Regions from separate parts of the Gordonia sp. SMJS1 genome, predicted to be linked through region 2. Evidence: predicted binding sites of a transcription regulator. Region 2 holds the regulator's gene; the other holds the start of a gene.
What was found. The regulator LexA, encoded in region 2, represses DNA repair genes until DNA is damaged. The targets are predictions, from matches to a motif close to CGAACANNTGTTCG.
Positions count from the first base shown of each region.

Region 1: a site for LexA is predicted at 1,607-1,620, ahead of QAD21_RS15065 (SAV_6107 family HEPN domain-containing protein). Genes of this name have one in related genera too.

Region 1 is NZ_CP123381.1:3,317,266-3,320,674, reverse strand. Features, by position in the region: partial or broken gene QAD21_RS15075 (NAD(P)/FAD-dependent oxidoreductase) at 1-686, opposite strand, end outside; gene QAD21_RS15070 (GNAT family N-acetyltransferase) at 689-1,363, opposite strand; gene QAD21_RS15065 (SAV_6107 family HEPN domain-containing protein) at 1,729-2,202, shown strand; gene QAD21_RS15060 (DUF3040 domain-containing protein) at 2,369-2,770, shown strand; gene mraZ (division/cell wall cluster transcriptional repressor MraZ) at 3,291-3,409, shown strand, end outside.
Region 2 is NZ_CP123381.1:2,330,602-2,334,010, reverse strand. Features, by position in the region: partial or broken gene hrpA (ATP-dependent RNA helicase HrpA) at 1-69, shown strand, start outside; gene nrdR (transcriptional regulator NrdR) at 43-543, opposite strand; gene QAD21_RS10670 (LysM peptidoglycan-binding domain-containing protein) at 643-1,182, opposite strand; gene lexA (transcriptional repressor LexA) at 1,407-2,111, shown strand; gene QAD21_RS10660 (putative PEP-binding protein) at 2,089-3,409, opposite strand, start outside.

The DNA of each region.
Region 1 (3,409 bases), 990 kb from region 2:
AATCCGATCATCGGCGCCGTGCCCGGTGCGCTCATGGGCGGTCCGGACTGGGCGCCGAACCACGCGAGTCCCGCCTTGAGCTGTTCGGACTCGAAATACTCGTCGAGGAGGGAATCGCCGGAGGCCATCAATTCGGCGGTCAGGTTCAGCACCCGGCCACCGCGCCGGCCGAACAACCCCGTGCGTGCCGTGGTGGCGGTGCCGCCGAGCCCGCCGAAGGCCCGGCCGAACTTCCCCATCGTCGCGGGTTGGTAGAACGCATCCATGACCGCCCGCGCCCGCGGCGTCCACGTCTCCACGAACCGTCGATATGCGGCGGCATCGGTTGCACCACAGGCGTTCTCGATGGAAGCGCACGTCGCGTCGAGGTCGGTGCGGAAGACGATCGGCGGGGCGGTCGCGGTGGCCGGGACGAACGCCCACGGATCGCAGTCGATGTAGCGCAGGCCGTGCGCGGCGAGGTCGAGGTCGTCGAGAACGGGGGAGTGACGGATCATCAGATGCGACGACGACCCCCGGTCGACCCGATGTCCGGGGAACCGTTCGACGGTGGAGACCGCGCCGCCTGGGATGTCGTCCCGCTCGAGTGCCTCCACATCCCGTCCGGCCTGTGCCAGGTAGGCCGCGGCGATCAGGCCGTTGTGGCCCGCGCCGATGACGACGGCGTCACGCCGTGTGCCGTGCATCGTCAGCTCCCGGTACCGGCGCGGCGGGCGGCGGCCGGGGGTTGCAGTTCCAGGGGGAGCGGACGGCCGAGGAACGCGAACGGACGCGGATCGCCGGTGAAGGTGAAGTGGCGCAGGACGTCGGTGAAACCCATCCGCCGGTACAACGACCACGCGCGGTTGTCCTCGGCGGGGATCTCCGGGGTCGACAGCAGCACATGGCGTTCGGGCCGGTCGGCCAGCAGCCGGGCGAGGAGCCCCTGGCCGATACCTCGGCCCTGAGCGGTCGGGTGGACGTGCAGCTCGGTGAGCTCGAAGTAGTCGCGCGCGATCGCCTCGACCGTCTCGGGCGGTCGGCCCGTCTGGCGGAGTCCGAGCCGCAGCTGCTGGTTCCACCATTGACCGGTCGCGCCGGTGTAGCCGTAGGCGATGCCGACGAGCAGGTCGTCGGGTCCGAAGCCGACCGGCGGACCGACCCGGCGCCGCGCGGCCGGCATGGTCCGCGCCTCGTGTGGGGTCACCGTCTCGACCGCGCCCATCGCACGCCATCCGGGCCGCGCGATGTGTTCGCGCCAGAGCCCGGCCCGATGGATCTCCGTACCGCGCGGATAATTCATCGCGGTCACGTAGATCTCCAGGGCCGGCTCGAGCCAGGCCCGGGCGTCCTGGCCACTCAGGCTCACCAGGCGGATGGTCAACGGATTTCCGTTCTCTGCATCGTTCGTCCTGCGTCGTCGACCTGCAGACGAGGTCGGCTGCCGCTGGGGCGGGCCGCCCTCTGCCGGGGGCATCGCGTCGCAGGCCACTTCCGGGAATTGTCCTATCGATGATGCACACTCGGCAGGAATCGGCCCGCAGGTGGTGGCGTTGTACTCCCCGGCGGGGGTTTCGGGTCACAGATGTCTTGAACGCCGACGCCGGGATAGCTATATTGAACGTGTCGAACGGATGTTCGATGAATGTGCCTCCGCAAGCTGTTCGCGTTCATCCGACGACACGGTCCGGCGGCGGACGAGGGAAGCGTCTGCCGCCGGACACAGCCCATACGCACGAGGAGGACGACATGGCCAGACACCGCAGCGCCACGGCTCTCACCCACGCGGCGCCCGTCGACCCGGTGATGGTCGGTCGAGCGCGCGATCTCCTCGAGCGTGCACACGTGCTCTTCGACAATGCCGACGGCGTCGACGACGACGTCGAGCGGTTCCGTCAGCTGTACCTCGTTGCCCTCCGCGCCTCGGGCGCGGCCCTCGCCGTGCACGAACCGGTCGGGACCGTGCGGCGCAGGACGTCGAACGCCTGGACCCGCATCGGTGTGGTCGCCCCAGAGCTGGCGCCGATCGCCGCCCGGTTCGCCGCGCTGTCGCCGGTTCGGATGAAGATCGAGTCCGGGATCATCCGCACGATCGACCCCGACAGCGTCGCCGGCATGCGGCTGCTCGTCCTCGACTTCCTGCGTCGGGTCGAGACGATGGTCATCGCCTACGAGCAAGGAAAACTCGGTGCCGAAGCGCCGCAGATCGGCGCGACGGCGTGAATCCGGCCACACTTTGCGGTTTCTGGCACCGCCCGGTCGTCGGCAACAGCGAGTAATGGTGGTCGCGGTCGATTTCACCTCGTATCATGGGACGATATAGGCGCAGACGCCTTTCCGGTCGCGGGTGACCTTCGTCGGCGTCACGGATCAGTGAGAAGGAGGGTCGGTGCCACTTTCGGAGCACGAGCAACGCATGCTCGAACAGATCGAGAGCGCGCTGTACGCGGAAGACCCCAAGTTTGCGTCCAGTGTCAAGCGTCGGCGCCTTGGGAAGTCGAGCGGTCGTCGTCGCCTGCAGGCGGCAGCGGTCTTCGTCGTCGGCCTGGTGATGCTGGTCGGCGGACTCATCGTCAACATCAACATCGGCGGATTCCCGATCGTGAGCCTCCTGGGCTTCCTGGTGATGTTCGGGGCCGGCCTCTTCGCTCTCTGGGGAGACAACAACACCGCCGAGGCGGGCTCGTCGTCGACCAGGTCCGGCAAGAAGCAATCGGGGTCGTCCGGCGCCAAGCGCAAGCTGTCAGAACGCATGGAGGAGCGATTCAATCGCCGGTTCGAGCAGGAGTGATCCGCTGATCCCGACTCCGCGTTCGTCGATCGGCTGACCGACTCCCGCAACTTCGCATATTCGACTGAGCCGCGTGCCTTCGGGCACGCGGCTCTTTCATGTCCTCGATTGCTCTCCAGAGCACGCTGAACGGATCCGGGCGCACGGTCGACGGGATCGAACGCCCGGTCAACGGTCCTCGCGCTTCCATACTGGCGATCCCCACTTCTCGCCACCGGCGATCCCCACTTCTCCCCACCGGGTCGCCCCACTTTGCCCCACTAGAGGATTTACGCCTGGAATTCCCGCCTCTCGGACCTCATCGGTATCTCTGGTCACACGCTGGTTGCCCTTCTTTCCGCCCATGACGCGCCGGCGACACGCGCGTTCATCGTCATCTTGAGCTCCCTGAACTGGGAATTTGCTGTCAGTGGGTGAATGCGGGGGCGGTGGGGGTGGAAAGTGGTGGAAAGTGGGGTACTGTGGCATCACTGGGTGAGGCGAGATACGACGCGGAACCCGGTGGGCAGGAGGTGTCGACGTGTCCGTGCGATTCGTCGGTACCTACACGCCCAAATTGGACGACAAAGGGCGGCTCACGTTGCCCGCCAAGTTCCGCGATGCACTGGCAGGAGGGGTAGTGGTCACCAAAGGCCAAGA
Region 2 (3,409 bases):
CAGCGTCTCGGCACCGCGTTCCCGGTGTCGGAGAAACGGGTCCTACGAGCTCTGGACCGACTCGGCTGACACGGGTTCGGCGAGCGCGCTCCCGGATCCCGATGCCGCCTTCAGGTCGTCGATCTCGCGCTGGAAGTCCTCCACCGAGTCGAACGACCGGTACACCGAGGCGAAGCGCAGATACGCCACCTCGTCGAGATCGCGGAGCGGGCCCAGGATGGCGAGTCCGACCTCGTTGCTGGGGATCTCGGCCGATCCACTGGCGCGCACCGTGTCCTCGACCTGCTGGGCGAGCTGCGCGAGCGCGTCCTCGGCGACGTGGCGGCCCTGACAGGCTCGCCGCACGCCACGCATGACCTTCTCCCGGCTGAACGGCTCGGTCACGCCGTTGCGTTTGACCACCGCGAGCACGGCGCTCTCCACGGTCGAGAACCGGCGACCGCACTCAACACAGGAGCGACGGCGGCGGATGGCCTGCCCTTCATCTGCGACACGCGAGTCGATGACCTTGGTGTCGTCGTTCTTGCAGAAGGGGCAGCGCATCGTGTCCTCACGCAGGTCGCGGGACGCTGGAACGCACCCGAAGCGTGCGCCCCGCCGCTTGTCGGCCGGCCCCTGTGACATCGAGGATACCGCCCGGCCTCAGCGGTACCGGGGGGTGAGCAGGGGCTGGCCCACCTGCAGCGCGCTCGACCCCAGATCGTTCATCGCGACGATCTCGTCGATCACGACCTCGCGCGGCATCTCGGGTGCCACCCGGCCGGCGATCGAGCTGAGCGAGTCCCCCGAGCGCACATGGACGACCTCGGAACTCACGGCGGACGGTGTCAGCGAGTCCGAGTAATTCTGGCCGACGACACCGAACACCCACACGACGAACGCCAGCCCGACACCGGCGAGGAGCGCGACCGCGGTGCGGCGGCGGCGACGGAACACCGCCGCGTCGGGCCCGACCGGGCCACGTCCCCGGACCCCGACCGGAGAGCCACAGTGGGTACCGCCCACCCGCGGGGTCACCGGCGATGCCCCCCGCGGCCGGGTGCCGGCCGGCCGGTTGTCGACCGGTCGGCCGCCGTCGGACAGCGGGGCGCGGGTCCGGACGCGATCGGCGCGGTCGGTGCGCGGCCGGACGGCGTCGGGACGGTCGGTGCGGACGGGAGCGACGAGAGTGGCGGTGCGCATGGTGCCCTCCGGTGTTCGGGTGTCTGGGATCGTGCGGGTGTGGTGGTCGGTGTTCGAACATCGATCAGATGTTCGATGCACTGATGTTCGAATTTGTAGCACGACGTCCCGACAAAGTCTCGCGACACATCGAACAAATGTTTGAGGTGCCGGTCGCACTCCGCTAGGCTCGGACCCGGCGCAAGCCATCTACCAGCACGTTCCGAAGACGAGAGGAACCGAACATGAGTGACACCGGCGATAGGCGCGGCCGAGCGCGGGGCGCCGACGACGAGGCCCCGTTCGACGCCGCCGCCGCCGAGGCCTCACTCACCCCGCGACAGGCCGGGGTCCTGGAGGTGATCCGCCGCTCGGTGCGCGAGCGCGGTTATCCGCCGAGCATCCGGGAGATCGGCGACGAGGTCGGCCTGGCCTCGACGTCATCGGTGGCCCATCAGTTGCGGACGCTGGAACGCAAGGGGCTGCTCAAGCGCGACGCGAACCGTCCCCGTGCGGTCAACATCGCCCCGAGTGACACCCCGTCGCCGGACACCCCGACGGCCGGCCAGCTTCCCGAGCCGACCTTCGTGCCGGTTCTCGGCCGTATCGCGGCCGGCGGTCCGATCCTGGCCGAGGAGGCCGTCGAGGACGTCTTCCCACTGCCCCGTGAGCTCGTCGGCGAGGGATCGCTCTTCCTGTTGCGCGTCGTCGGCGAGTCGATGATCGACGCCGCGATCTGCGACGGCGACTGGGTCGTGGTCCGGCAGCAGAACGTCGCCGACAACGGCGACATCGTCGCGGCCATGATCGACGGCGAGGCCACCGTGAAGACCTTCAAGCGTCAGGGCCCGAACGTCTGGCTCATGCCGCACAACGAACTGTTCGATCCGATCCCGGGCAACGATGCCGTCATCCTCGGCAAGGTCGTCACCGTGATGCGGCGAGTCTGACCTCTCCACCGACCGAACCGTCGAGCACCGCCGCGGCCGCCTCGCGCGCCGCGGCGGGATCCGAGGTGGACAGGGCAGCCTCGGCGGCGGCCCGGCAGTCCGGTGCGGACACCTCGCCGAGCCGGGCCCCCACGGCCGCCGCAGCAGCCGGCGCGCTGGACAGCGAGGTGACCCCGAGACCGACGAGCACGCAGGCGAGGTTCGGATCGGCGGCGGCCTCGCCGCACACCCCGACCGGCTTTCCCTGACGTGCACCCGCTGCCGCGACACCCGCGATGAGGCTCAACACGGCCGGTTGCCACGGGTCGGTCAGTCCGGCGAGATCGGCCGACATCCGGTCGGCCGCCATCGTGTACTGGGTCAGATCGTTGGTGCCGATGGACACGAAGTCCACCTCGGCGAGGACGGCTTCGGCCAGGATCGCCGCCGCGGGCACCTCGATCATCACCCCGGCGACCAGACCACGGCCGCGGACCTCGGCGGCGAAGGTGCGCGCCTCCGCCGGCGAGGCGATCATCGGCGCCATGACCCACGGCGCGACGGCCGACCCCGACGCGGCCTGCGCGATCGCGTCGAGCTGATGCGCGCGGATCTCGGGGTGCGCCAGCGCGATCCGATCGCCCCGCACGCCGAGCGCTGGGTTCGATTCGTCGGGATGGGTCACGAACCGGAGCGGTTTGTCGGACCCGGCGTCGAGGGTGCGGATGACCACCTTCTGCCCGTCGAACGCATCGAGCACCTCCCGGTAGATCGCGGCCTGCTCGTCCACCGACGGTTCGTCGGCACGCTCGAGGAACGCGAGTTCGGTGCGGAAGAGCCCGACGCCCTCGACGGGGTACCCGGCCGCGGCGCGTGCCGACGATCCGTCGGCGACGTTGGCGAGCACCGCCACGGCCACCCCGTCGGCGGTCTGCCCCGGACCGGTCCAGCCGGCGACGAGTGCGGCATGCCGCCGATCCTCGTCGACGCGAGCCCGGGCCGCCTCCGCATCGGGCTCCACCTCGATCCGCCCGGTGCTGCCGTCGACGAGAACGGTTGTGCCGGGCTCGATCTCGTCCAGGTCGGCCACCGCCACCACGCACGGGATCCCCAGCTGGCGCGCGATGATCGCGGTGTGGCTGGTCGGTCCGCCGAGGCGGGTGACGAGGGCGATGGTGCTCGTGGGGTCGAGGCCCGCGGTGTCGGCGGGCGCGAGGTCGTCGGCGAGCAGGACCGACGGCACCTCCGGAGTGGGCACACCAGGTTCGGGTAGGCCGAGCAGTTCGGCGAGGACCCGGTCGCGCACGTCGTTGAGATCG